3 regions of the Kineococcus lubricus genome follow, and region 2 is predicted to be linked to each of the others. Evidence: riboswitches for the same ligand, from Rfam matches in the RefSeq annotation. Region 2 holds a riboswitch; each other region holds the start of a gene.

Region 1 (10,103 bases), on a different contig from region 2:
GTGCGCAGCAGCGTGCGCAGGTCCTCGTCGAGGACCGCGGCGTGCAGGCGGACGCCGTCGACCGAACCGGCCAGCCCCGCCAGGTACCGGGCGAAACCCTCACCCGACCCCGACCAGCGGACGCGCCCGGACGCCGGGGCGCTGCCGTCGGCGTCCAGCGCCGCGAGGCGGTCCACCGCGGGGTGGGCCTCGGTGTCGAGGGCGAACTCGACGTCCAGCACGACGAGCGGGCCCCCGGCGGTGCGGCGGGCCCGCTCGTCGCCGCTGAGCACCACGTCGGCTCGCGTGGTGGGGGTCAGGTCGCGCTCGTGGACCACGACGACGGACTGCCCCTGCGGGGAGCGCGGGACGGTCAGCGGTCCCTTCACCGACCAGCCGTCCGTCTCGACGTCGACGTGGTGCAGCCGGTCGCGGTCGACGTAGCGACCCGTGGCGACGTCGCGGATCACCGCGTCGTCCTCCCAGGAGTCCCACAGCGCCCGCACGGCGCGGACGACGTCGGCGAGCTCGGCGGCCGGGTCGGCCTCGACGGGCAGGTTCACCGCCCGCGCCGCCGCCGCGGGCGACGTCGTCGCGATCCACCCCGCGCGGCCGTGGCTGGAGTGGTCCAGGGAGGCGATCTGCGCGGCGACGTGGAACGGCTCGGAGTACGTCGTCGCGGCGACGGGGAGCAACCCGATCGCGTCGGTGGTCCCGGCCAGGAACGCCGCCCGCTGCACGGCGTCGAGGTGCCCGACGGGGTTGCGGGGGTTCGTGGCGGTGGTGTCCTCGAACGTCAGGCCCGTCAGGCCCTGGGCCTGCGCCGTGACGGCGAACCCCCGCAGCCGGGCGGGGGAGAACACCTGGTCCGGGGTCGTGCGGGAGCGGCGCCAGGCGGCCGGGTGCCACCCGCCGCCGTCGACCTCCAGGAACACGTGGAAGGGGGTGGTCATGTCTGGCTCCGTGGTCGGGGGTGGGGGTGGCGTGGCGGGCCGGGGCGACCGGTCCCACCGGGTCCCGGAGCGTCGGTCCGGGAATCCGCGAAGGCCCGTGCACGACGGGGCGGGTGTGTCACAGTGGGGCACCCGAGAGCGGAGGTGCGCGGTGCGTGGACGGCGGCTGTGGGCGCGGTTGTGCGCCGCTGCAACCACTTCGGCGGCTGCGGTGGTGCAGGGGCTGGCCCTGGCGGGGCACGGTCAGTGGGGGTTCCCCTGGGTACCGGCCGACCTCGACCTCGACCCCGAACCGGAACCAGGTCCCGGTGAACTCAGCTGGGCCGACTTCGAGGCGGAACTGCACGCGCTGCTGACCGCGCACGCCGACGGGCACGCCGAAGGGACCGGGGACGGGTCCCGTCCCGGCAGCGAACCCGTGCCCTGAGGCCCCGACCCGCCGGCGGCCGCGCTCGCGCGCGCCGGCCACCTCAGGCCCGCCCGGGTTCCGCGGTGGGCAACCCGGCCGCCTCCCACGCGGGGAACCCGCCCTCGACGTGCACGACGTCGGTGAACCCGGCGGCGAGCAGTTCGGCGGCCACGGGGCCCGACCCGGCGGGCGAACCGCAGACCACGACGATCCCCTGGTCGAGGCCGGTCAGCTGCGGCAGGGCCCGGGGGCCGCCGAGGGTGAACCTCGGCCCGACCTCGTCCTTGCCGACGACGACGGCCTGCGGCAGCGCGCCGTGCGCGGCCCGGCCGGCGTCGCTGCGGACGTCGACGAGCAGCGCGCCGCCGGCGACGGCGCGCCCGGCGGTCCCGGCGTCGACGAGGGGCGCGCCGAGGGGGACGGCGGCGGGGTCGCCGAGGGGGGCTGCGGTGCGGGGTTCCTGGCTCACGTCACTCCTGGTCGTCGGCTCACGCGCTCGCGCGAGGGGGTTCGGTCGGTCGTGACCCCCGTCGGGGTCAGCCCCGTCCCGGGATCGGGTCGAGGAACGTCCCGGGGGCCGGGCGCGCGTCCGTCAGGGGAGCCCAGCGGCCCTCGACCAGCCCGTACTCCAGCTCCGGGCCGGTGGTCAGGAAGCGCTCGAGGGCGGCCAGGAGCCGGGCGACGTCGGCCGAGCCCGTCCCCACCCCCGTCGAGGCCCGCAGCCCGCCCTCGACCAGGCCGAGGGAGTCGGCGAACCGGTGGGCGCAGAACCGCCCGTCCCGGACCCCGATGCCGTGCTCGGCCGACAGGTACGCGGCGACCTCGGACACCGGGCGCCCCGGGACGGTGAACGTCACGACCCCCACGGCGTCGGCCGGGTGCGGGCGCACGACCCGCACGCCCTCCAGCGCGGTCAGGCCCCGCACGAGCTGGTCGCGCAGCGCGGCCTCGTGGGCCTCCAGCGCCCCCGCCGGCAGGGCGGCGAGCGTCGCGCAGGCCTGCGCCAGCGCGACCGCGCCCACGACGTTGGGCGAGCCGGCCTCGTGCCGGTCCGGTCCCGCCGCCCAGCGCACCGCGTCGTGGCCGACGTCGAGCGTGGCGCCCCCACCGGCCAGGTACGGCTCCGCGGCGTCCAGCCAGTCCCGGCGCCCGACCAGGGCACCGGAACCGAACGGCGCGTACAGCTTGTGCCCCGACAGGGCGATCCAGTCGATCCCGTCGCCGGCGACGTCGACGCGGCGGTGCGGCAGCAGCTGGGCGCCGTCCACGGCGATGCGGGCACCGGCGGCGTGCGCGGCCCGCGCCAGGCGGCGCAGCGGCAGCACCTCCCCGGTGACGTTGGAGGCCCCCGCGACGGCCAGCACGGCGTACCGCCCGCTCGCCAGCTCGGCCTCCAGCCGGGCGGTGGTCTCCTCGGCGTCGGCGCCGCCGCGCACCACCGTCGTGCGCGCCGACCGCTCCCAGGACAGCAGGTTCGCGTGGTGCTCCACGTCGGCCACCAGCACCCGCCCACCGGCCGGGACGGCCCGGGCCAGCAGGTCGAGGGCGTCGGTGGTGCTGCGGGTGAAGACGACCACGTCGTCCGGGCGGGCCCCGACGAAACCCGCCACCTGCTCGCGGGCCCGCTCGAACAGCGCCGTGCAGACGCGGGACAGGTACCCGGCCCCGCGGTGGACGCTGGCGTAGTGCGGGAGCACCTGCGCCACGCGCGCCGCCACGGTGGTCAGCGCCGGGGCGCTGGCGGCGTTGTCGAGGTTCGCGTACGTCGCGGTGCCTCCGGTGGCCAGCGGGACCGCGGTGCCGGCGCCCACGACGGGCAGCAGCGGCGGGACGTCCCGGCCGGTGGGGCGGGCGGGGGACAGGGTGCTCGTCGTCACGCGAGGTCTCCTCGGGGAGTGGACCCCACCGGGAGGACCGGGATCGGCCCGGCGAGGTCCGCGCTTGCCGGGCCCACCTCGGGACCGGCCAGGTCGTCACCCGGGGCACCCCGCCGCGGAGGAGGGTTGCCGGCCAGCGAGCCGGGGCTTGTCGCTGGCGCTCATGACCTGTTCCGAGGTTGCCACGGAACGGCGGTCCAGATCAAGGTCGGCCCGCCGGGGGGAACGGGACCGAGCCCCGGGAACCCCGTCCCGGTGGCTTCCCCGCGAACCGCTTGTCGATCCCGCCGCCGTCGGTCTACATTCGGGGAACACCATCCAGAGCGGCCGAGAGTCCTGGCTCGACGACGCCGCAGCAACCCCCCGAGCCCGGGCGAGGGTGCTACCGCCAGGTCGATGGAGTCCGTGATGCGCACCACCGATGTCGTCGCCCCCTGCCCCGACCCGGGACCGGGACCCGCCCGATGACGATCGCCCCCCTCGTCGCCGGTGCGGCGGGGCGGCCGACGATCAGTTTCGAACTGTTCCCCCCGCGCTCGGAGGCGGGCCGGGAGACGTTGTGGCGCAGGGTTTCGGAGTTGACGGCGGCCGCACCGGACTTCGTGTCGGTGACGTTCGGCGCCGCCGGCGCCACCCGGGCCCCCAGCCGGGACCTGCTCGCCCACGTCCTGCGCACCACGGCCGTCCCCGCCATGGCCCACCTGACGTGCGTGGGGGCCTCGCGGCGGGAGGTCGTGGAACTCGCCGGGGAGTTCCTCGACGCCGGGGTCCGCAACGTCCTGGCCCTGCGCGGCGACCCGCCCGCCGGGGTTCCCGGCTGGAGGCCGCACCCCGACGGCGTCGGGACCGCCGGGGACCTGGTGCAGCTGCTCCAGGTCGCCGACCGGCGCCGCCTCGCGCGCCGCGGCGGCCCCCGCCCGGTCGACGAGGGACCGCTCAGCCTCGCCGTGGCCGCGTTCCCCCGGGACCGCGACGACCACGAGATGGCCGTCCTGCGCGCCAAGCAGGACGCCGGCGCGCACTTCGCGATCTGCCAGGTGACGTTCTGCGCCGCCGAGTACGCCGCGCTCGTGCGCCGCGCCCGGGCCGCGGGGATCACCCTGCCGCTGCTGCCCGGGATCGCCGCCACCGACGACCCCGGCCGGCTGCAGCGCATCGGCGCCCTCACCGGCGTCGCGCCCCCCGCCGGGCTGCTGGCCGCCCTCGACACCGACGACCCCGCGGCCCGCCGCCGCGCCGCCACCGCCTCCACCGCCGCGCTCGCCCGCGACCTCCTGGCCGCCGGGGCCCCCGGGCTGCACCTGTACACCTTCAACGCCGCCGGCCCCGCCCTCGACCTGCTCGACCACCTCGACCTCGACCGCTCCCGCCGAACCGACGACCGCCGCGCGACCGCCGCGGCAGGAGGACCGACCCGATGACCGAGAACCCCCCCGCCTGGACCGCGACGATCCTGGGCTACCCCCGCCTCGGACCCGACCGCGAGACGAAGAAGGCCCTCGAAGCCCTCTGGGCCGGCCGCGCCGACCTCGCCACCACCGAGCAGCGGCTCGCCGCCGTCCGCGCCGCCACCGTCCGCCGGCTCAACGCCCTCGGCCTGCCCGCGCACGACGGCTCCATCCCGTCGTCGTTCTCGGCCTACGACCAGGTGCTCGACGCCGCCGTCGCCGTCGGCGCCGTCCCCGAGCGGTTCGCCGACGTCGTCGCCGCCGACGGGACCGTCGACCTCGCCGGCTACTCCACGATCGCCCGCGGCCGCGGCGCACAGGCCCCGCTGGAGATGACGAAGTGGTTCGACACGAACTACCACTACCTCGTCCCCGAGATCGGCCCCGGCACGACGTTCCGCTTCGCCGACGACCGCGGCGTTCGGGAGTTCACCGAGGCGCTCGCCGACGGTTTCCTCACCCGCCCGGTCCTGGTGGGCCCGGTGACGTTCCTGCTGCTGGCCAAGGCCGCCGACGGCAGTCCCGCCGGGTTCGCGCCGATCTCCCGCCTCGACGACCTGCTCGGCGCCTACGCCGACCTGCTGAGCGCCTACGCCGCAGCGGGCGCGGAGTGGGTGCAGCTCGACGAGCCGGGCCTGGTCAGCGACTCCGCGACCGCCGGGGTCGAGGACCTGCCCGGCCTCGTGCGCGCCGCCTACGACCGGCTCGCCGCCGTCACCGGCCGCCCCCGGCTGCTCGTCGCCACCCCCTACGGCGACGCGAGCGGGTTCCTGGGGTCCCTGGGCGCCGTCGAGGGCCTGGCCCTGGACCTGGTGGAGGGGTCGGTGCCCGCCGACCGGTCGGTGCTGGCCGGCAAGACCGTCGTCGGCGGCGTCGTCGACGGGCACAACGTCTGGCGGGGCGACCTCGTGGGGGCCCTGGCCACGCTGCGGCGGCTCGAGGGGGCCGCCGCGCACGTCGTCGCCGGGACCTCGACCTCCCTGCTGCACGTGCCGCACGACGTGACCCGCGAGACCGCCCTCGACGAGCGGCTGCGCGGCTGGCTGGCCTTCGCCGACCAGAAGGTCGCCGAGGTCGTCCTGCTGGGCCGGGCCCTGGGCGACGCGGAGGCGGCCGGACCCGCCCTGGCCGCCGCGGCGGCGGCCCGCGCCGACCGGCTCGCGGCCCCCGGCGTCGTGCGCCCGGAGGTCCGCGACCGGCTCGCCGCCCTGACCCCGGAGGCGTTCCAGCGCAGCGACTACGCCACCCGCCGCGCCGCGCAGGAGCAGGCCCTGGACCTGCCCCTGCTGCCGACGACGACCATCGGCTCGTTCCCGCAGACCACCGAGATCCGCCGGGCTCGGGCGGCGTGGGCGCGCGGTGAGCTGACCCAGGCGGCCTACGAGGAGTTCCTGCGCGCCGAGATCGACCGCGTCGTGCGGTTGCAGGAGGACCTCGGCCTCGACGTGGTCGTCCACGGCGAACCCGAGCGCAACGACATGGTCCAGTACTTCGCCGAGCACCTCGACGGGTTCGCCGTCACCCAGCACGGCTGGGTGCAGTCGTACGGTTCGCGCGGCGTCCGGCCGCCGATCCTGTGGGGCGACGTGACCCGCCCGGCGCCCATCACCGTGCCGTGGAGCACGTACACCGCCGGCCGCACCGCCAGGCCCGTCAAGGGCATGCTGACCGGTCCGGTGACGATCCTGGCGTGGTCGTTCGTCCGCGACGACCAGCCGCTGGCCGACACCGCGAACCAGGTGGCCCTGGCCCTGCGCGACGAGGTCGGCGACCTCGAGGCGGCCGGCATCGGGATCGTCCAGGTCGACGAGCCCGCGCTGCGCGAGCTGCTGCCGCTGAAGACCGCCGACCAGAAGGCCTACCTGGACTGGTCCGTCGCCTCGTTCCGCCTCGCCACCGCGGGCGCCGGCGACGCCACCCAGGTCCACACCCACCTGTGCTACTCGGAGTTCGGCGAGGTCATCGACGCCATCGACGGCCTCGACGCCGACGTCACCAGCATCGAGGCCGCGCGCTCGCGCATGGAGGTCCTCGCCGACATCGCCGGCGCCGGCTTCGGCCGCGGCATCGGCCCGGGCGTGTACGACATCCACTCCCCGCGCGTGCCGTCGGCCGAGGAGGTCGCCGGGCTGCTGCGCGCGGCGGTGGCCTCGGTCCCGGCCCGCCAGGTGTGGGTGAACCCCGACTGCGGGCTGAAGACCCGCGGGTACGCCGAGACCACCGAGTCGCTGCGGCACCTCGTCGAGGCGGCCCGCACCGTGCGCGCCGAACTGCCCGCCGCCGCGCGCTGACGACCCACCCGGAACGAGAGAGGAACGACGTGTCCGTCGACGAGACGCTGCCGACCACCGGAGCACCCGCCCCCGCCGCCCCCGCCGCCGGGAGGCGGCTGCGGGGCGACCTGGGGGTGTGGAGCATCGTCTTCATGGTGGCCGCCGCCGCGTCCCCGCTGGGGGTGATCGGCGGGCCGGTGGCGATCGGGATCTCCACCGGCAACGGTGCGGGTTTCCCCGCGACGTACGTCGTCGCCGGCGTCGCGCTGCTGCTGTTCGCCGTGGGGTTCACGGCCATGACCCCGCACGTCGGGACGGCGGGGGCGTTCTCCGCCTACGTCAGCCGCGGCCTGGGGCGCCGCACCGGCCTGGGGGCCGGGTTCGCCGCCCTGCTGTCGTACCTCACGCTGGAGGCCGGCGTGTACGGGCTCATGGGACCGGGGGTCGACAACCTGCTCGTCAGCTACGGCCTCCCGCACGTCCCGTGGTGGGTGTACGCGCTCGCCGCGTTCGCCCTCGTGACCTTCCTGGGGCACCGGAACATCGAGCTGTCGGGCAAGGTCCTGGCCGTGGGGCTGGTCGCCGAGGTCGTCATCGTCCTCGTCTTCGACGCCGTGGTGGTGTTCTCCGGCGGGGACGGCGGGCTGTCGACCGGCATCGTCTCGCCCACCGCGATCCTCTCCGGCGCACCGGGTCTGGGCATCCTCTTCGCGATCCTGGGTTTCCTGGGGTTCGAGGCGACGGCCGTGTTCCGGGACGAGGCCCGCGACCCCGAGCGCACCGTCGCCCGCGCGACGTACCTGGCCCTGGGGCTGATCGCCGTGTTCTACGCGGTGTCCAGCTGGGCGCTCGTCAGCGCGTACGGCGACGAGGACGCCGTCCGGGTCGCCACCGACTCCGGGGGGACGATGCTGGCCGACGCCACGCAGGAGTACCTCGGGACGGTGGGCGCCCACGTCGTCCAGGTCCTGTTCGTGACGAGCGTCTTCGCCTGCATCCTGTCGTTCCACAACATCGTGGCCCGCTACGTCTTCGGCCTGGCCGGGCGCGGTGTCCTGCCCCGCGGGCTCGGGGTCGCGCACGCCCGCCACGGGTCCCCGCACCGGGCGTCGGCGGCGACGTCGGCCGTCGTCGCCCTGCTCATCGTCCTGGGGGCGGTCGCGGGGCTGGACGCCATCGGGCAGTACTACACGTGGCTCGGCGGTTTCGCCTCCGTCGGGGTCGTGGTCCTGTACGCCCTGACCAGCCTGGCGGTCGTGGTGTTCTTCGCCCGCCGCCGCGAGCTCGGCGTCGGGGTGGTCCGGGGGATCGTCGCCCCGGCGGTCGGGTTCGCCGCGCTCGGGTTCTTCCTGGTGCTCATCCTGCAGAACCTGACGGGACTGGTCGGCGGCAGCGTCCCGCTGGCCTGGACCGTCGTCGGCCTGCTGGTGCTCGCGTTCGCGCTCGGCCCGGTCGTGGCGCGCCGGGACGTGCCGGAGGGCGGCCGGTGACGACCGGGTCGGCGGAACTGGTGGTCCGCGTCGCCGCCCCGTCGGACCCGCTGGCCCGGCCCCTGTTCGCCGACCTGGCCCGGGAGTACGGGACCCGGTACGGCGGGACGCCCGAGGAGGTCCGCGCCGAGCTGGAGCGGTACCCGGCGAGCGAGTTCGCCGCACCGCACGGCGTGCTCCTGCTGCTGCTGGGGGACGGCGCGGCCGTCGCCGGCGGCGCCTACCGCCGGTACGACCCGCGGACGGCGGAGCTGAAGCGGATCTGGACCCACCCCGCGCACCGCCGCCGCGGGCTGGCCCGCCGGGTGCTGACGGAGCTGGAGCGGCGGGCGGTCGCGAACGGCTACGACCGGGTGTTCCTGACGACGGGCCCGCGCCAGCCCGAGGCCCGGCACCTGTACCTGACCGCCGGGTACGCGCCGCAGTTCGACGTGGACGCGGACCCGGAGACGATCGGGGCGCTGGCCTTCACCAAGGACCTGCCCGCCCGGCCGTGGCCCGCGGCGACCGGGTAGTCCCCTCGGCCGCGGGTCAGGGGGTGACGGTGAGGACCGGCTCGGTGCGCCCGGAGGTCAGCGCGGCGGTCGCGGCCTCGGCGACGGCCTGGGCGACGAGGCCGTCGGCCAGCGACGGTGAGGGGGCGACGCCCTCGCGCACGGCGGTGACGAAGGCGTCCAGCGCGGCGGCGTAGGTCGGGCGGACCCGCTCGAACCACCCGGGGTGCAGGCCGTCCTCGACGACGCGGCCCGCGCCGTAGCGGGTCACGGCGCCGTCGCGGTGTCGCCGCGCCTCGGCCATGCCGGCCGACCCGTGGACCTCGATGCGCTCGTCGTAGCCGTAGGCGGTGCGGCGCACGCAGTCGATCTGCACGAGCGCGCCGGTCGACATCCGCACGGAGGTGACGGAGGTGTCGACGTCGCCGTGCTCGGTGATGCGGGGGTCGGCCAGGGCGGCGCCGAGCGCGGTGACCTCGACGGGTTCGGCGCCGGTGATCCAGCGGGCGAGGTCGAAGAAGTGCACCGCCTGGTCGCGCATCTGCCCGCCGGAGACGGCGACGTACTCCAGCGGCGGCATGGAGGGCCCGCGGCTGGTGAGCTGGACGAGTTCGACGTCGCCGAGGTCGCCGGACCGCACGAGCTCGCGCAGGTGGGCGTAGTCGCGGTCGAAGCGGCGGTTGAAGTCGACCATCGCCGGGACGCCGCGGGCCGCGACGTGCGCGCTGACCTCGCGGGCGCGGTCGAGGTCGAGGTCGACGGGTTTCTCGCAGAACACCGCGAGCCCGGCGTCGGCCGCGCGGCGCAGGTGGGCCGCGTGGGTGTCGGTCGAGGAGGCGATGAGGACCGCGTCGAACCGCGCGGGGTCGAACGCGTCGTCGAGGGAGGCGACGACGCCGGTGCCGTGGCGGTCGGCGACCGAGCGTGCGCGGGTGGTGTCGACGTCGAACACGTCGAACCGCACGTCGGGGTGGGCGGCGAGGTTGACGGCGTGGACGGACCCGATGAATCCCGCACCGATGAGGGCGACGCGCATGCTGGAGGCTCCTGGAGGACGGCCGGTGGACCGGTCCAATGTAGGGGTGCGGCGCGGGTCCGGGCAATCGCCGCGGACCCGTCCGCGGCGGTCGGCGGGAGGACCAAGGACCCTCGCGGCCCCGGCCGGCCGCGCGCACGCTGG
Region 2 (10,103 bases):
CGGCGACCTCGGCGTGCGGCAGGCGACGCTCGGCGTCCCGCTCGGCGTCGCCCTTGGCCAGCTCCGCGCCGAACTGCCGCGCGACGGCCAGCGCCTCGGCGGCGTCGGCGATGACGTGCGCGGTCACCGCGAGACCCGCCGGTAGCGCGCGGCCGGGTGGTCGTCGCGGACGTGGACCTGACCCTTGCCGTAGATCGTCTCGCGCAGGGTCTCGCCCTCGTACTCCGTCGGGTACACCCCGCGGCGCTGCAGCTCGGGGACGATGAACTCGACGACGTCCTCGAACGTGCCCGGCGTGATGGCGTACGCGCAGTTGAAGCCGTCGACGTCACCGACCTCCATCCACCGCTGCAGCTCGTCCACGACGGTGGCGGGCGAACCCACGACCACCGCGCCCATCCCGCCGATGCCGACCCAGTTCGCGATGTCGCGCGGGGTCCACCGCCGGTCCGGGTCGGCCGAGGAGAACGCGTCCACGGCGCTGCGGATCGCCTGCGTCTCGGAGTGCTCCAGCGGCTCGTCCGGCGGGTACGTCGACAGGTCCAGACCGCTCCAGCCCGCGTACAGGGCCAGGGCTCCGTCGTAGCTGACGTGCTGGGCGTAGTCCCGGTACTTCGCCTGCGCCTCCTCGTCGGTGGCGCCGGTGACGATGGTGACCAGGGTGAACACCTTGATGCTGCGCGGGTCGCGGCCGGCCGCGGCCGTCTGCGCGCGCAGCCGGTCCACCCACGGGCGCATGACCTCCGGCCGGGTGGCGGTGTTGAAGACCGCCTCGCCGTGCTTGGCGGCGAAGGCGATCCCGCGCGGGGAGGCGCCGGCCTGGAAGATGACCGGGGTGCGCTGCGGGGACGGCGCGGTCAGCCCGATGCCGGGGACGTCGAAGAAGCGGCCGTGGTGCTCGATCGGGTGCACCTTGGCGGGATCGGTGAACACCCCCGCCTCGGCGTCGCGGACGACGGCGTCGTCCTCCCAGGAGCCCTCCCACAGCTTGTAGACGACCTCCATGAACTCCTCGCCGAGCTCGTAGCGGTCGTCGTGCGAGATCTGCGTCGACAGCCCCAGGTTCTTCGCCGCCGACTCCAGGTAGGAGGTGACGACGTTCCAGCCGACCCGGCCGTTCGTGTAGTGGTCCAGCGTCGCCATCTTGCGGGCGAAGGAGTACGGCTGCTCGTAGGTCAGCGAGACGGTGACGCCGAACCCGAGGTGCTCGGTGACCGCGCCCATCGCCGAGACCGCCAGCAGCGGGTCCCCGACCGGCACCTGCGTCGACTCGCGCAGCGCCGTCTCCGGGCCGCCCTTGTAGACGTCGTAGATCCCCAGGACGTCGGCGATGAACAGCGAGTCGAACTTGCCGCGCTCGAGCAGCTTCGCGAGCTCGGTCCAGTACCGGATGTCGTCGAACCGGTGCGACTGGTCGTCCGGGTGCCGCCACAGACCGGGGGACTGGTGCCCCACGCAGGTCATGTCGAACGCGTTGAGGTGCACTCTGCGGGCCTCGGTCACGGGGTTCCCTCCAACTTCCTGGACATCACTTGACGGCCCCGGCGGACAGACCGCCGACGAGCCACTTCTGGGCCACCACCGCGAGCACGTACATCGGGACGATCCCGACGAGCGAGGCGGCGGCCTGCTGGCCGAACTGCACGGTGCGGTCGCCCTGGAACAGCGACAGGCCGACCGGCAGGGTCTGGCTGGACGTGCTCTGCGAGAACGACACCGCGAACAGGAACTCGTTGTACGACAGGAACAGGCAGATCAGCAGCGCCGCGACCAGTCCCGGGGCCAGCAGCGGCAGCACGATCCGCCGCAGCCCGCCGGTCGTCGACAACCCGTCGACCCAGCCGGCCTCCTCGATCTCGATCGGGATGCGGCGCACGAAACCGTCCAGCAGCCACACCGCGACCGGGACGTTGGCGAGCCCGTTGACCAGGACCAGGCCGAGCGCGGAGTTCGTCAGGTCCGCCTGCTTCAGCAGGTAGTACAGCGGCAGCACCGCGACGATCGGCGGTGCGCAGTAGCTGGCCAGCAGCACCGTCTGCAGCCGTTCCCCGCGCACCCCCGCGCGGGCCGTCACGTACGCGGCGGGCACCGCGATGAGCGAGGTCAGGACCGTCGCGCCGATCGCGACGACCCACGAGTTCGCCAGCATCGTCGACAGCGGCACCGTAGCGAACGCCTTCGAGAAGTTCGACCACACGAACACGCTCGGCAGCCAGCCGCCGTTGGCGATGTCGTCGACGCTGCGCAGCGACAGGGAGACGAGGAACAGCAGCGGCAGCAGCGCGACGAACGCGACGGCGGCCAGGACCACGCGCACCCCGGCGCGGTGCAGCGCCCCCGCGCTCACTGGTCGGCCTTCACGGCGCGCGCCCGCAGCAGCGTGACGACCGTGGTCAGGACCCCCACGACGAGGCCGAACACCAGGGTCTCGGCCGCCGCCGTGCCGATCTCGTAGCTGCCGCGCATGCCCGTCCGGAAGATCTCGAAGCTGCTGACGATGGTGGACACCCCCGGCCCGCCCTGGGTCACGACCGTCACCAGGTCGAACACCTTCAACCCGATGACGAGTTCGAGCAGCAGCACCGAGAACACGTTCGGGGCGATCACCGGCCACACCACGTTCGTGAACCCGCGCAGCGCGCCGGCCCCGTCCAGGGCCGCGGCCTCGCGCAGCTCCTCCGGGACGCCCAGCAGGGCGGCGAACACCAGCAGGGTCACCAGCGGCGTCCACTGCCACACGTGCATGACGACCAGCGCGGAGAACGCCCCCGCGCTGTCGCCCAGCGGGTTGGCCCCCGGGAACCCGAGGGCGGAGAACAACCCGCCGAACGCCCCGCCGACCGGGGCGAGCATGAGCTTCCACGCCACCCCGACCATCACCGGCGGGGTGACCAGCGGGAGCAGCAGGATCGTCCCCACGACGCCGAAGCGCGTCCCGCGGGCGTGCAGCAGCAGCGCCAGGACCACCCCCAGGGCCGTCGCCGCCAGGGCCGCGACCACGGCGAACACGACCGAGCGGACCAGGGACCCGGCGAAGGCCAGGGACTCCCACGCCGCCACGAGGTTGTCGGTGCCGGTGAACCGCTGCAGCGGCCGGGCCAGGGAGGACTTGGTGACCGCCAGCGCCACGACGAACACCGTGGGGTAGACGAGCATGAGCGCCAGCCCGGCCAGGCTCGGTGCCGCCAGCCACGTCGAGACGTGCCCGGGCCGGTGCCGCCCCGGGACCGTCCGCCGTCCGGCCCCCCGGCCGCGCTGGCGCGGCAGGGTCCCCCGGTCGTCGAGGAGCTGGGTCATCCGAGGGCCTTCTGCCAGTTCTCCGCGGCCTTGTCGAGCGCGGCCTGCGGCTCGGTCTCGCCCTGGATCGCGAGCGCGAGCTGGTCCACGAGGTCCTGCAGCGCCTTGGGCGCCCCCTGCTCCTTGGGCCAGACCAGCGGCTCGCCGTCCAGGCCCTCGCGGATGACGTCGGTCGCCTTCCCCGCCGCCGCGGCGTACTCGGCGGAGTCCAGGACGCTCTTGCGGGCCGGGTCGATGCCCGACCCGCCGGTGGACGACAGCAGGAAGTTCTGCTCCTCGGCGGTGGCCCACTTCACGAAGGCGGCGGCCACGTCCTGCTGCTTGCCCGCCGTGGAGACCCCCAGGCCGAAGCCGGAGTCCAGCGCCGTGCGCGGGGTCGTGTTCTTCCCCCCGACCGGCAGCGTCACGACGCCCCACTTGTCGACGATCTTCGAGCTGGCCGGGTCCTGGGCCTTCAGGCCGAGGTCGGTCCAGGTGTCGAGCATGGCGCCCTGACCGGCGAGGAAGGCGGAGTTGGCCTGGTCGAACCCGGTCTGCAGCGGGGTCGGCAGCGCGTGCGGGGAGACGTCGATGAGGTGCTGCAGGGCCGCCAGCCCCTCCTCGCCGGCGAACGCGGGCTTGCCGTCGCCGTCCACGAGCGTGCCGCCGTACCCGGCGAGGCGGTTGATGAAGGAGCAGCCCAGGATCATCGGCACCTGCTGGGCCTCGACGATGGCGCCGTAGACGCTGCCGCCGGAGTCCTGGGTGATCTTGGCGGCGGCCGCGTCGTACTCGTCCCACGTCGTGGGCGGCTGCACGCCGTACTGCTCGAAGACCTCGGCGTTGTAGTAGAGGACGTGCGTGTCGCCGTCGAAGGGCAGGCCGTAGCGCTTGCCGTCGAGCAGCGTGTAGGGGTCGTAGATCGACGGCAGGAAGTCGTCGGTGGCGATGTCGGTGTTCGCGCCGATCCAGTCGGTCAGGTCCACCAGCGCGTCGGCCGCGACCAGCTCGCCGAGGCCGAAGTAGAAGTAGTCGAAGACGTCGAACTCGCCGTCGCCGCCCTGGACGTCCAGGATCTGCTTGCTCGTCAGCTGGTCGTAGGGGATCGCGGTGACCTCCAGCTTCCCGCCGAACTCCTGCTCGAACTTCTTGCCCAGCAGGTCGGTGAAGGCGAGCACGTGGGGCTGGTTGACCATGAGCTTGAGCGTCTTGCCCTTGAGGTCGACGGCCTCCTCGGCGGCCAGGCCCGCTCCGGCGGACCCCTCCCCGCAGGCCGCGAGGGAACCGGTGGCGGCGAGGGCGCCGACGCCGAGGGCGCCGGACAGGACACGACGGCGCGAGGCGAGCAGACGCTGCGTGCTCGAGGGCGTGGGGGTGCTGCGGGGCGCGGACATGGGTGTGCTCCGTGGGGTGGGCGGACGTTCGTCGTCCGTCGGGGGGTGCGCGCGGGAGGCGGCGCGCTCGCCTGAGGACTCGGGGGAGGTGGCGCGGGTCGGTCAGACCGCGCGCGACGTCCCCCGGCGCATCGACCCGCCGCGCAGACAGGCCATCGAGGCCGTGCGCGCGAGGTCGACGTGGTAGCGCCGGGTGAGCTGGGTACAGCTGTCCACTGCGAGTCCTCCATCGCCCCTGGCGGGAGCACCTGCCGCTCGCGCGGTGGTTGCTGTGGCGTCAACGAGCCAGGTCTCTCGGCCACTCTGGATGGTGTTGATCCGAATGTAGCGGACACGGGGTCCCGCTGGCGATGGAACGCCCCGACGAGTGCGCAGGGTCACCTCGAGGGGGCTGTGCGACACTGGGCGAGGCCGAGCGTTCCCCACACCGGGCGCCCGGTCCGCCGTCGAGACCGCCGCCCAGCGCGCGGGTCCCGGGCAGCGCCGCGGTCTGGTGGAAGGACCTCGCAGGCGCCCCGGCCCGTTCACCGGACGACGACGACGGTGGCTCCGGGGGGAGCACGCGTCGCGCGACCTCTCCGGTGCACCGAGGACTTCCGTCGGGCGCGGGTCGACCCGCCCGGCGATTCCGACCAGGACGCCCGGGCGTCCGCGGGGTTGACCGGTGGAGCGGGCGCTGCGGGCGATGCGGAGCACCCCGTGACGACGACCCCCGAAGAGACCCCCGACAACGACGGCACGACGACCGGCGCGACGACGCGGCCGCGCCGCCGCCGCGCCGCCAGCCGGCCCGCCGGCCCGCCCGCGCACGTCGATCCGGGAGCCGTGGCACCGGCTCCCGCCGAGCCGGTCGCGCAGACCGTGGCGGTTCCGGCCGAACCCGAACCCGCGCCCGCCCCGGAGCCCGAACCCGCTCCGGAGGCGGTCGCTGCCGAGCCGGTCGTCGAGCCGGTCGCCGAGCCGGTCGCCGAGCCGGTCGCCGCGCCGCGTCGCCGCGCCCGCCGCGCGACCCGCACCGTGACCACCCCCGAGCCGGCCCCGGCCGTCGAGGAGGTGGCGGCCCCCACCCCCGAGCCGGCACCGGAGCCCGCGGTCGAGGCCGCGCCGGAGCCCGCGCCCGCCGCGGTCGAAGCCGTCGAGCCCGTCGCGCCGACCCGGCGTCGCCGCGCCCGCAAGGTCGCCGCGCCCGCCGCCGAGGTCGCCGAGCCGGTGACCGCACCCGAGGCCGAGGTGGCCGCCGAGGTGCAGGAGTCGAGCGGTCCGGTCACGGTGCCGGACGCGGCCGCGCAGGCCGCCGAGGACGCCCCCGTCGAGGAGGTCCCGGTCGAGGCGTCCGCCGAGCCCGCCTCCGAGCCCGCGCCGGCCGACGGCACCGACCTCATGGACGACCCGGTGCTGGTCCGCGCCGCCGGGCTGGCCCGCCGCGGCCGCCGCCGCGCCCCGGCGGCCGAGCCCGCCGAGGACTCCTTCTCCGACGCCGCCGCCCGCGCGACGGCGTTGTTCTTCCAGGCGCCCGCCGCCGAGACGCCCACCCGTCGCCGCCGCGCCTCGGCCCCGGCCGGCCCGCCGCCCGCGCAGACCGGGTTCGAGGAGGAGCGCGAGGACGAGCGCGAGGAGCTCGGCCCGGAGGGCCTGGACGACACCGACCTGACCGACCTCGAGGCGGACGACCAGGACGACCGGGGCGAGGACGACACCGCCGAGGACGAGGCCCGGGACGAGGACGGCGCCACCCCGCGCCGCCGTCGCCGCCGCGGGGGCCGGGGCCGGCGCAGCCGGGGCCGCGACGCCGACGACTCCGACGACGCCGACGACTCCGACGAGGCCCAGGACGACTCCGCCGAGGATGCCGGGCAGCGCGACGACTCCGACGACGAGGGGGCCGACGACGCGGGCGAGGAGCCCGACGACGCCGAGGAGTCCTCCGGCTCCTCGCGCCGCCGTCGTCGCCGTCGTCGCCGCGGCGGGTCCGGGGACGTGGAGGAGACCTCCTCCGACGACCCGCCGAACACCGTCACCCGGGTCCGCGAACCGCGCCGTCCCCGGGGGACCGGCGAGGACGAGATCACCGCGCTGCGCGGCTCCACGCGCCTGGAGGCCAAGAAGCAGCGCCGCCGGGAGGGCCGGGAGGCCGGCCGCAAGCGGGCCATCCTCACCGAGGCCGAGTTCCTGGCCCGGCGCGAGTCGGTCGAGCGCGTCATGGTCGTGCGCCAGCGGGCCGACACCACGCAGATCGGCGTCCTGGAGGACGGGATCCTCGTCGAGCACTACGGCGCCAAGCAGACCCAGACGACGATGGTCGGCAACGTCTACCTCGGCCGCGTGCAGAACGTGCTGCCCAGCATGGAGGCCGCGTTCGTCGACGTGGGCAAGGGGCGCAACGCCGTCCTGTACGCCGGGGAGGTCAACTGGGACGCCGCCGGGCTCGAGGGGCAGCCGCGGCGCATCGAGGCCGCGCTGAAGTCCGGCGACCCGGTGCTCGTGCAGGTCACCAAGGACCCGGTGGGTCACAAGGGCGCCCGGCTGACCAGCCAGGTCTCGCTGCCGGGCCGCTACCTCGTGTACGTCCCGCGCGGGTCGATGACGGGGATCTCCCGCAAGCTGCCCGACACCGAGCGCGCGCGGCTGAAGAAGGTCCTCAAGGAGGTCGTGCCCGCGGGCGCGGGCGTCATCGTCCGCACGGCCGCCGAGGGCGTCTCCGAGGAGGAGCTGCGCGCGGACGTCCAGCGGCTGCAGGCGACCTGGGAGTCCATCCAGGCCAAGTCCCAGAGCAAGAACGCCCCCCTGCTGCTGCACGGGGAGCCGGACCTCACCGTCCGCGTCGTGCGCGACGTCTTCAACGAGGACTTCACCAAGGTCGTCGTGTCCGGCGACCAGGCCTGGGACGCCGTCCACGGGTACGTCTCCGACGTCGCCCCCGACCTCGCCGACCGGCTGGAGCGCTGGGAGGACGCCGAGCACGGCGGCCGGGACGTTTTCGAGAGCCACCGCATCGACGAGCAGCTCGCCAAGGCCCTGGGCCGGAAGGTGTGGCTGCCCTCGGGCGGGTCGCTGGTCATCGACCCCACCGAGGCGATGCACGTCATCGACGTGAACACCGGCAAGTTCACCGGCGCCGGGGGCACGCTCGAGGAGACGGTCACCCGCAACAACCTGGAGGCCGCCGAGGAGATCGTGCGGCAGCTGCGGCTGCGGGACATCGGCGGGATCATCGTGATCGACTTCATCGACATGGTCCTGGAGTCCAACCGCGACCTGGTGCTGCGCCGCCTCGTGGAGTGCCTGGGCCGGGACCGGACCAAGCACCAGGTCGCCGAGGTCACCTCCCTCGGCCTGGTGCAGATGACCCGCAAGCGCACGGGGCAGGGCCTGGCGGCCGTGCTCGAGGAGCTCGACGCGGCGGCGGACGCCAACCCGGCGCCGCAGCCGTCCCCGGGCCAGCAGAACGGCTCGGGCGGCGGCTCGGGCAACGGGTCCGGCAACGGCTCCGGCAACGGGTCCGGCGGCGGCTCGGGCAACGGCTCGGCCAACGGTTCGGGGAAGTCCCGCAGCCGCCGTGGCCGCGGTCGCGACCGGGCGGTGGCCGAGGAGGCCCCGTCCGCGCCGGAGAACGGCGCGGAGCCCGCCCACGAGCCGTCCGAGCCCGGGAAGGACGCCGCGGTGCTGGCGGCCATCGCGGCGGTCGCGGCGGCCGGCCGGCGCGAGCGCGAGGCCGCGGAGCGGGAGACCGGTGCGGCCGCCCCCTCCGGGGTGGAGGGGTGAGCGCGTCGTTTTGACCCCGGGGGTTCTCCTTCCGTACGCTTACCCCTTGGTGCGCCGTCGTGCGCGAGCCTCCAGCTGCATCCGCAGCTCGGTGGCGTTCCAGTTGTTGACGAGAGAAACGGGTTCGTTGTGGTCTACGCCATCGTCCGCGCCGGCGGCCGGCAGGAGAAGGTCGCGGTCGGCGACGTGCTGACCATCGACCGGGTCCCCGTGGCCAGCGGGGAGACGCTGCAGCTGCAGCCCCTCCTCCTCGTCGACGGTGAGACCGTCACCCACGACGCTTCGGCGCTCGCGGGTGTGAAGGTCGTCGCCGAGGTGGTCGAGGAGGCCCGCGGCCCCAAGATCACCATCCTCAAGTACAAGAACAAGACCGGGTACCGCAAGCGTCAGGGTCACCGCGCGAAGCTCACCCGCGTCAAGATCACCAGCATCGGGGCGTGACGTCAGATGGCACACAAGAAGGGCGCGAGCTCCTCGCGCAACGGTCGTGACTCCGCCGCTCAGCGCCTCGGTGTGAAGCGCTTCGGCGGTCAGGTCGTCAGCGCGGGCGAGATCCTCGTCCGTCAGCGCGGCACCCACTTCCACCCCGGTGCGGGTGTGGGCCGCGGCGGCGACGACACGCTGTTCGCGCTGATCCCGGGCGCCGTCGAGTTCGGCACCCGTCGTGGTCGCAAGGTCGTCAACATCGTCGCAGGCGAGTGACGACGCACCAGTCGTGAACACGAGGGGGGGGGGGGGGGGGGGTGGGGGGGGGCCGCGGCCCCCCCCCCCCCCCCCCCCCCCCCCCCCGCCCCGCCCCCCGCCCGCCGCCCCGCCCCCCCCCCCCCCCCCCCCCCCCCCCCCCCCCCCCCCCCCACCAACCCTCCGAACCCGGGCGGCCCAGGGAGGCTCACACGGCGACGGGCGCGCTGGGCACCAGCGGGTGGAAGCACTCGGCGACGTGCTCCCCACCGCGCGCGTCGCGCACCAGCGGGGGCGCGGCGACCGAGCACTCGTCGGTCGCCTTCCAGCACCGCGTCCGGAACCGGCACCCCGACGGCGGGTCCAGCGGGGAGGGGATCTCCCCGGACAGCACGATCCGTTCCCGGCGGTGCCCGGGGTCCAGCGTCGGCGCGGCCGACAGCAGCGCCGCGGCGTAGGGGTGCTGGTGGTGGTCGTACACGTCGTCGGTGCCGCCGGACTCCACGACGCGCCCGAGGTACATGACGACGACGCGGTCGGCGACGTGCCGCACCACGGACAGGTCGTGGGAGATGAACACGTAGCTCACCCCGAGCTCGGCCTGCAGGTCGGCCAGCAGGTTCAGCACCTGGGCCTGCACGGACAGGTCGAGGGCGGACACCGGCTCGTCGCAGACGATGACGTCGGGCCTGAGCGCCAGCGCGCGGGCGATCCCGAGGCGCTGGCGCTGGCCGCCGGAGAACTCCGACGGGAACTTCCCGGCGTCGCTGGGCCGCAGCCCGACCAGGTGCAGGAGCTCGCGCACCCGGGCCGCGCGGTCGCGGGAGGTCCGGTACACGTCGCGGTGCGTCAGCCACGGCTCGGCGACGATGTCGGCCGCGCTCATCCGCGCGTTCAGCGAGGCGAACGGGTCCTGGAACACCATCTGCACGCGGCGGCGGAACCTCAGCAGGTCCTTGCCCCGCAGCGTCCACGGGTCGACCCCGTCGA
Region 3 (8,205 bases), on a different contig from region 2:
CGGGTTCGAAGCGAACGGAGTTCCTCCCATGACCACCACCGAACTCGTCCCCACCCTCCTCAGCGGCCCGCTGGCCGAGCTGGACGCCGAGCTCCCCGGCGTCGTGGACCCGGGTTTCGCCGCCCACGAGGTCACCGACCGCTCCCGCCTGGACGCCCCCGCCGGCGTCCTCGCCGTCGTGCGCCCCCGCGACGTCGGGCAGGTCCAGACCGTCCTGCGGTGGGCCACCCGGCACCGCGTCCCGGTCGTCCCGCGCGGGGCGGGCACCGGGTTGTCCGGCGGGGCCGTCGGGGTCACCGGCGGGATCGTGCTGTCCACCGAACGGCTCGACCGGATCCTCGAGATCGCCCCCGCCGACCAGGTCGCCCGGGTGGAACCGGGCGTCCTGGGCGCCGACCTCGACGCCGCCCTGGCCCCCCTGGGCCTGCGGCACGCCCCGGACCCGGCGAGCTGGCGCATCTCCAGCATCGGCGGGAACGTCGCCACCAACGCCGGTGGGCTGCGTTGCGCGAAGTACGGCGTGACCCGGGAGTCGGTGCTGGCCCTGGACGTCGTCCTGGCCGACGGTTCGCTGATCTCGACCGGCCACCGCTCGATCAAGGGCGTCACCGGCCTGGACCTCGTGGGGTTGTTCACCGGGTCCGAGGGGACCCTCGGCGTGGTCGTGGGCATCACGATCCGGTTGCGCCCGCGACCGGTCGACGAGCGGACCCTCGCGACGTGGTTCGACTCGGTCGACGCGGCCGCTCAGGGGTTGCTGGCCCTCACCGCCGGCGCGGCCCGCCCGGCGGTCGTGGAACTCCTCGACGGCCCGACGCTGCGGGACATCGACGCCTTCTCCGGGACGACGCTGGCCGCGCACGGGCAGGCGCTGCTGCTGGTGCAGACCGACGGGCACGGTGCGCTGGCCGAGGCCGAGGAGATCGAGGCGGCGCTGGCCGGCGCCGGGGGCAGGGTGCGCCGGCTCGCCGGTGCGGAGGCGGAGTTCCACTGGGAGTTGCGCCGCAGCGGCCGGGGTCCGCTGGAGGACGTGCTGGCCGTGGGGGAGGACGTCGCGGTCCCGCTGTCCCGGATCGGGGAGTTCCACCGCGAGATCACCAGGATCGCTGCGGCGCACCGGGTCTCGGTGCGGGTCGTCGCGCACGCCGGGGACGGGAACTTCCACCCGCTCCTGCTCGCCGACGACGCCGCCGGCGCCGCCGAGCGCCTCGAGGCCGCCGCGGACGAGGTCGTCGCGACGGCCCTGCGCCTGGGCGGGACCATCAGCGGGGAGCACGGCATCGGCACCGCCAAGCGGCGCTGGCTGGCCGACGAGATCAGCCCGCGGGTGCGGGCCCTGCAGGCCGGCGTCAAGGCCGTCTTCGACCCGCTGGGCCTGCTGAACCCCGGCAAGGCCCTGTGATCCGGGACCCGGGCGGGGATTGACAACCGGCTCGGGGCCACGCGACAGTGATCGGGCAACCCATCAAGAGCGGCTGAGAGACCTGGCTCCGCGACGCCGCAGCAACCCCCCGTGCGAATGGGTGCGGGTGCTTCCGCCGGGAACGATGGAGGATCGATGCAGCACCGCACGTCCCGTGCCGCCCCGTGCCGCTCCGGGGGTCGCTCCCACGCGTGCGGACGGGGCGTGGTGGACCTGCGCCGTCGTTCCAGCACCGCCCGTCGCTGAGGCCCGACCCGGCCTCCCTGCCCACCGAACCCCGGAGCACCCCCATGCCCGTCCCGCCCGACACCGGCGACCCGAAGTTCACCGCCGACGCCCACCCCGACCGCCTCGTCAGCACCGCCCGGCCGGCGCAGGACCTCGACCGCGACGGCCTCGTCGTCGACCGCGACGACACCTCGATCCGCGCCTTCCTGCCGGACGTGCGCGACCACGACGGCAGCAGGACCGAGTGGGGCGACGCCGTCCGCGTCCCCGTCGGCGCCGAGCCGGGGCGGGTGACCGCGTGACCCTCGTCCAGGACGGCGCGGCGCTCGACCCCGAACCGCTCAGCGGCCCCCACCTGCTGTCCCGCCGGGCCCGGGACGTGCTGCCGGCCGTGGGTTTCGGCCCGCGCCCCACCCGCCCGGTCGAGGGGACCATCGGCCTGCACGGGGGCGTCCCCGGTGCCGCGGCCCTGCCGCTGCACGGGCTGTCCCGCGCCTTCGCCGAGGAACTGGCCGACCCGGCCGCCCCGTCGCTGCGCTACTCGGTGCCGCTGGGGTTGCCGGAGCTGCGGGAGTGGATCGCCGGCGACGAGGGCACCGACCCCCAGCGCGTCGCCGTCACCAACGGCGCGCTGCACGCCCTGGCGCTGGTCTTCGACGCGCTCGTGGACCCGGGCGACGTCGTGCTCGTCGAGAACCCCACGTACCCGCTCGTCCTGACCCTGCTGCGGCAGCGCCGCGCCGACACCCGGCCGGTCGCCACCGGGCCCGACGGTCTGGACCTCGACGACCTGGAGTCCCTGCTGCGGGCCGGGCTGCGGCCCAAGCTGCTCTACACGATCCCGGACTTCCAGAACCCCACGGGCACGAGCGCGCCCCCGGCCGCGCGCCGCCGCCTGGTGGACCTGGCCGAGCGGTACGGGTTCCTGCTGCTGTCCGACGACCCCTACCGCAAGCTCCGGTTCGACGGGTCCCCGGCCGAGGACCTGGACCTGGCCTCCGAGCAGGTCCTGCACGTCAACACCTTCTCCAAGACCCTCGGGCCCGGGCTCCGGCTCGGCTGGATCGCGGGGCCGCAGTGGCTGGTCGGGGCCGTGCTGGACGCCCGCCGGGATTCCGACCAGCACACCTCGCTGGTCGTCCAGCGCGCCGTCCACCGCTTCCTGGCCGCGCCCGGCGCGCTGGCCGACGCGTTGCGGCGCAGCCGGTCCGTCCTGCGCGAGCGGCACGACGCGCTGCTGGCCGCGGTGTCGGCGGAACTGCCGGGCGTGGTGGAGGTCCCCCCGGCCGACGGCGGGATCTTCGTGTGGGGCCGCGTGGTCGACCCCGCCGTCGACCTGGAGAGGGCGCTGGAAGCGGCCCGGCAGAACGCCGTCGACTTCCCGCTGGGGCGCTACTTCAGCCCCGTCGGCCCGCACGAGTTCACCGACCGGTTCCGCTGGGGTTTCTCCGACCTCACGCCGCAGGAGCTGCGGGAGGCCGTGCACCGCGTGGCGGTCGCCTTCGCCTCCCCGCTGGCCCGGCGGTGACCGTCCAGGCGCTGCCCGTCGTCACCTGGGTGGCCACGGGCTGGGACGACCCGCGCGTGGCGGGCCTGCGCGGCCTCATGGACGCCGAGGTCGGCCCGCGCTACGCCCGCCCGGGCGCGGGTCCGCGCCCCTCCCCGCCGCCCCCCTCCGCCGCCGAGGTCGAGGTGGCCTGGCTCGCCCTGGCCGGCGGTGAACCGGCCGCGACGGCGAGCCTGCGCCGGCTCGCCGTCGCGGGCGAACCCGTGCGGTGGGAGGTCAAACGCGTCTTCGTCGCCCCCGCGCACCGCCGCCGCGGGCTCGCGGCGCAGGCGCTGCGCCGCGTCGAGGAGTCCGCCCGGGGCGTCGGCGTGGACCGGCTGCTGCTGCAGACCGGCGACCGCCAGCCCGAGGCGATGGCCCTGTACGAGCGCGAGGGCTGGGAACCGGTCCCCGTCTACCCCCCGTACGACCGCGTCGGGCACAGCCGCTGCTACGGCAAGGGCGTCGGGTGACCCCGCGGCGCCCCCGCACCTGCTCCTCCACCGGAAGGCCCGCACCGTGAGCACCCTCGAGAGGCCGTCCGTCCCCGCGTCCCTCCGGGACGACGACTGGTCGCGGCGCAACGGTTTCCTGGAAGGAGGTGTCGAGCGCCCGGTCCGCGGGCTGCTGCCCGCGGGTGCGCTCGACGCCCCGGGACCCATCGCGCTGCGCGCCGACCTGACCGTCGCTGCAGCCGTGGAGCAGGCGGCTGCGGAGGGCGCGCTGGGCCGCACCCCCCTGGCGGTGGTCCTGCCCCGCGCCGGTGCCGCGCGCCCGCACGCGCTGGGCGACGTCGTCGCCGCCACGACGCTGGCCGGCCTGCGCGCCCTCGTGCGCGAGGACCCCGAACGGGCCGGGTCCCCGCTGCGCGAGGTCGCCGACCCGGCGCTGCCGCACGTGGGGGCCGGGCAGAGCGCCGACGAGGCGTGGGCCGCGCTGGGGGAGTTCCCCGCCGCCTGGGTCCTGGTCGACGGCCGCGTCGCCGGCTGGGTCCGGCGCGCCCGGCTGGACCAGGGACGCACCCCCGAGGACGGTCCGTGAGGACCGGCGCCCGGTCCCGCCGGGCCCTGGTCACCGACGTGCTGGGTGGCGTCCTGGCCGGGTCCGGGTCCCCGCCGCTGCGGGTGCTCGACGCGGGCGGGGGTGACGGCCGCGACGCCGTCGACCTCGCCCGGCTGGGCCACGAGGTGACCGTCCTCGACTCCTCCGGGCGGGCGCTGGCCGCCGCGCAGGAGCGCGCCGCGGGAGCCGGTGTCGCGCACCGGGTGCGCACGGTCGACGCGGACCTGGACGACGTCGCCGCCCTCGCCGCGATCACCCACCACCGCGCCGGGGGGTCGGGGTCGTTCGACCTCGTCCTGTGCCACGACGTGCTTCCCGCGCGGGGCACCCTGGCGCAGGTCGTCTCCGACGTCGCCGCGCTGACGTCGTCCGTCCGCGCCGGGGGCGCGATCTCGCTGCTGGCGCCCTCCGGCGCGCCGGCGCGGGCCGGCCTGCTGCGCCTGGACCGCGACCTCGTGCGGGGGGCGCTGCTGGCCGGCGGCTGCGACCTCGTGCCCGTGGGGGAGGACGTGGTCGACGAGGTGAGCGGGACCTCCCACTGGCACCTCGTCGCGCGTCGGCGCGCGGACTGACCCGCGCCCCCCGCGCACGGCGGCCCGCCACCCCGGGAGGGGTGGCGGGCCGCCGTGCGGTGGGCTCAGCTGGTCTTCGGCAGCCCGGGCGGGTTGACCTGCGACGTCGGGACGGCCTCGTTCGCCAGGTTCCACCGTTCCAGCGTCTCGGCGTAGGCGCCGCTCCGGATGACGTGGTTCAGCGCGTCGGCCAGGGCCTGCACCAGACCGTTGTCCTTCTTCGTCGTCGCCGCGATGTCGGCCTGGATCGTGCCGCCGCCGGGGACGGTGCCGACGATCTTCGTGTCGCCGGAAACCAGCGCGTGGTACGCCGCGGTCGGGTTCGGGCCGAAGTTCGCCTCGATCCGGCCCGACTTCAGGGCCAGGTAGGTGTCGGAGGCCTGCTGGTAGTACTGGATGGTCGCCTCCTCCCGGCCGGCGGCCTCGTTCTGCTCGTTCCAGTCCAGCAGGACCTTCTCCTGGTTGGTGCCCGAACCGACCGAGACGGTCCGGCCGGCGACGTCCTCCGGCCCCGCGATCGAGGTGATGCCGGAGTCCTTCGCGACCTCCCAGGCGAGGGTGTCGACGCGGTAGGAGGCGAAGTCGTACTTCTCCTTGCGCTCCTCGGTCACGGTGATGTTCGAGAAACCCACGTCGTACTGCCCGGAGTCCATCGACAGGAACAGGTTCTCCCAGCTGGTGGCCTGGAGGTCCGGTTCCAGCCCGAGGACGCCGGCGACGAGGAGGGCGATGTCGGGTTCGATTCCGATGACGGTCTCGTCGTCGTCGGCGCGGAAGCTCAGCGGCGGGTTGCCGTTGCCGGTGGTGCCGATGACCAGGGTGCCGCGGTCCCTGATCGCCTGGGGCACCTTGGCCGCGATCTCGGGCACCGCCTCGACGGTGACGCGGCCGCTCTGCTCGGGGCTGGTGTCGACCCCCGAGCCGCCGCTGCTGGTGGCGGCGGGGGCCGTCGCGGGGTCGGCGTCGCCCGACGCGCACGCCGACAGCACCAGCGGGGTGGCGGCCAGCGACAGGAGCCAGGTACGTCGGCTGATCACGGGTTTCTCCTCGTGCTCGGGCCTGCCCGGAGCAGGCCGACATCGCGGTCCGGCGGAGCGCCGGACCGTCAGGGGGTGGAGTGGTTCAGAGGACCTTCGCGAGGAACGAGCGGGTGCGCTCGTGCCGCGGGTGGTCGAAGACCTCGGTGGGGGTGCCTTCCTCCAGGACGACGCCCTCGTGCATGAACAGCACGCGGTCGGCGACCTCGCGGGCGAAACCGATCTCGTGGGTGACGACCAGCATGGTCGTGCCGGAGGCGGCGAGGTCCCGGATCACGTCCAGCACCTCACCGACGAGTTCGGGGTCCAGCGCCGACGTCGGTTCGTCGAACAGGACCAGGGAGGGTTTGAGGGCGAGCGCCCGGGCGATCGCCACGCGCTGCTGCTGACCGCCGGACAGCCGGCGGGGGTACTCGCCGGCCTTGTCGGCCAGGCCCACCCGCTCCAGCAGGGCCCGGGCCTCGACCTCGACGTCGGAGCGCCTGCGGCGCTGCGCCGACACCGGGGCCTCCACGACGTTCTCCAGCACCGTCAGGTGCGGGAACAGGTTGAAGTGCTGGAACACGAACCCGATGTTCGACCGCTGGCGCAGCACCTCGCGCTCGTGCAGCTCGCGCAGGTGGTTCCCGGCGCGCTCGTAGCCGATGAGCTCGCCGTTGACCTCGACGACGCCCGCGTCGACCTTCTCGAGGTGGTTGATGGTGCGCAGCAGCGTGGACTTGCCGGAGCCGGACGCGCCGAGCACGACGGTCACGGTCCCGGCGGCCACCGACAGGTCGATGCCGCGCAGGACCTCCAGGGCGCCGAAGCGCTTGTGGACGCCTTCGAGCTTGACGACCGGGCGGTTGAGGGTGGGGGTGCTCATCGAGGAGCCTCCAGACGGCGGGCGCGGGCGGCGCGCACGGAGCGGAACGCCTTCGACAGCGCCGGGTCGCTCTGGGCGCGGGAGCTGCCCCGGCCGTAGTAGCGCTCCACGACCCACTGCACGCCCGACAGGACGGTGGTCAGGACGAAGTACCAGATCGCCGCCACGAGCAGCAGCGGGATGACGCGGCCGGTCCGGTTGTAGACGACCTGCACCTGGTAGAAGAGCTCGGGCAGCGCCATGATGTAGACGACCGAGGTGCCCTTGAGCAGGCCGATGATCTCGTTGCCCGTCGTCGGGACGATGATGCGCAGCGCCTGCGGGAGCTGGATCCGCCAGAACTGCCGGCCCTGCGGGATGCCCAGCGCCGCCGCAGCCTCCCGCTGGCCGGGGTCGATCGCCAGGAAACCCGAGCGGACGATCTCGGCGAAGTACGCGGCCTGGTGCAGGCCCAGACCCAGGAACGCCGCGGTGAGCGGGGCGATGAGGTCCTGGGTGCTGAAGGACCAGAACTGCGGGCCGAAGGGGACGCCGAAGCCGATGCGGTCGTAGAGGATCGCCAGGTTGAACCAGAACAGCAGTTGCAGGATCAGCGGGACCGACCGGAAGACGCTGATGTAGGTGAAGCTGACGGCCTTCAGGAGCGGGTTGTGCGACATCCGCAGGAGGGCCAGCACGGTGCCCAGGACCAGGCCGATCGCGGTCCCGACGACGGTGAGCTCCACCGTCAGCCACATCGACTCCAGGATCGTCGCGGAGAACAGGAACTCACCGACCGTCGGCCACTCCCAGGCGGGGTTGGTGACGAGCGCGTTGACCGCCATCGCCGCCAGGACCGCCACGACCGCGGTCGCCACCCACCGCCACGGGTGCCGCGCCGGCAGCACCCTCACCGCTGTCGCGGGTTCCTGCGCCACCACCACCGGCGTGCCGGCGGCGGGGCCGGTGCGGATCGTCTCGCTCATCGTCGTTCTCCCGGCAGCTCGGTCAGGGTGGGGGTGTCGGCGCGGGCGGCCGGGACCGCGGACGGCCCGGCCCGCAGGAGGTCCCCGGCCAGCCGGTCGGCCCGCCGGAACAGCTCCGCGTCCGTGCCCGGCCGGGCGAACGCGGGCGCCGCGCCCTCCCCGGAGACCCACGCGCCGGTCGCGAAGCGTCGCGGGTGGGGTGAGCCGTCGGCGCGGACCAGCCGCCCGCGGGGGTCCACGACGAGCCGGCCGTTCGACAGGCGCGTCTCCCCGTCGGTGATCCGGTGGGCCCGCACGTCCCCGCGTTCGCGCAGTCGCGTCAGCAGCACGTCGGAGGTCCACTCCAGGTCCGGGACGGGCAGCCGGGCCTCCACGAGCGCGGCCCCGCGCACCTCGTGCGGCCCGGAGGCGGAGGTGGCCGTGAACGCACCCGCCTCCGGGTCGGCGACGACCTCCACCCCGGCGCCCAGGAACCGCAGGACCCCCGCGCGGGCCAGCGCCGACAGC

What was found. Region 2 has a riboswitch for S-adenosylmethionine ahead of ACRYRX_RS13960 (ABC transporter substrate-binding protein). Riboswitches for the same ligand answer to the same signal wherever they lie in the genome.
Region 1: it holds a riboswitch for S-adenosylmethionine, as region 2 does, so the genes downstream of both, ACRYRX_RS15795 (methylenetetrahydrofolate reductase) here and ACRYRX_RS13960 (ABC transporter substrate-binding protein) in region 2, are expected to answer to the same signal.
Region 3: it holds a riboswitch for S-adenosylmethionine, as region 2 does, so the genes downstream of both, ACRYRX_RS15875 (sulfurtransferase) here and ACRYRX_RS13960 (ABC transporter substrate-binding protein) in region 2, are expected to answer to the same signal.

Annotation. Positions count from the first base shown of each region.
Region 1 is NZ_JBJLSK010000020.1:16,555-26,657, reverse strand. It holds gene ACRYRX_RS15815 (LLM class flavin-dependent oxidoreductase) at 1-932, opposite strand, end outside; gene ACRYRX_RS15810 (hypothetical protein) at 1,084-1,359, shown strand; gene ACRYRX_RS15805 (rhodanese-like domain-containing protein) at 1,403-1,810, opposite strand; gene ACRYRX_RS15800 (aminotransferase class V-fold PLP-dependent enzyme) at 1,878-3,218, opposite strand; SAM riboswitch class IV at 3,274-3,387, opposite strand; SAM riboswitch class I at 3,530-3,621, shown strand; gene ACRYRX_RS15795 (methylenetetrahydrofolate reductase) at 3,683-4,639, shown strand; gene metE (5-methyltetrahydropteroyltriglutamate--homocysteine S-methyltransferase) at 4,636-6,957, shown strand; gene ACRYRX_RS15785 (APC family permease) at 6,987-8,429, shown strand; gene ACRYRX_RS15780 (GNAT family N-acetyltransferase) at 8,426-8,944, shown strand; gene ACRYRX_RS15775 (Gfo/Idh/MocA family protein) at 8,961-9,959, opposite strand.
Region 2 is NZ_JBJLSK010000016.1:101,595-111,697, reverse strand. It holds gene ACRYRX_RS13980 (SfnB family sulfur acquisition oxidoreductase) at 1-127, opposite strand, end outside; gene ACRYRX_RS13975 (LLM class flavin-dependent oxidoreductase) at 124-1,503, opposite strand; gene ACRYRX_RS13970 (carbohydrate ABC transporter permease) at 1,529-2,347, opposite strand; gene ACRYRX_RS13965 (carbohydrate ABC transporter permease) at 2,344-3,297, opposite strand; gene ACRYRX_RS13960 (ABC transporter substrate-binding protein) at 3,294-4,670, opposite strand; SAM riboswitch class I at 4,894-4,984, opposite strand; gene ACRYRX_RS13955 (Rne/Rng family ribonuclease) at 5,370-8,432, shown strand; gene rplU (50S ribosomal protein L21) at 8,562-8,873, shown strand; gene rpmA (50S ribosomal protein L27) at 8,880-9,134, shown strand; gene ACRYRX_RS13940 (ABC transporter ATP-binding protein) at 9,322-10,103, opposite strand, start outside.
Region 3 is NZ_JBJLSK010000020.1:31,020-39,224, reverse strand. It holds gene ACRYRX_RS15880 (FAD-binding oxidoreductase) at 29-1,402, shown strand; SAM riboswitch class I at 1,460-1,554, shown strand; partial or broken gene ACRYRX_RS15875 (sulfurtransferase) at 1,858-1,953, shown strand; gene ACRYRX_RS15870 (aminotransferase-like domain-containing protein) at 1,950-3,179, shown strand; gene ACRYRX_RS15865 (GNAT family N-acetyltransferase) at 3,176-3,670, shown strand; gene ACRYRX_RS15860 (hypothetical protein) at 3,717-4,238, shown strand; gene ACRYRX_RS15855 (methyltransferase domain-containing protein) at 4,235-4,831, shown strand; gene ACRYRX_RS15850 (ABC transporter substrate-binding protein) at 4,897-5,868, opposite strand; gene ACRYRX_RS15845 (amino acid ABC transporter ATP-binding protein) at 5,954-6,733, opposite strand; gene ACRYRX_RS15840 (amino acid ABC transporter permease) at 6,730-7,698, opposite strand; gene ACRYRX_RS15835 (FAD/NAD(P)-binding protein) at 7,695-8,205, opposite strand, start outside.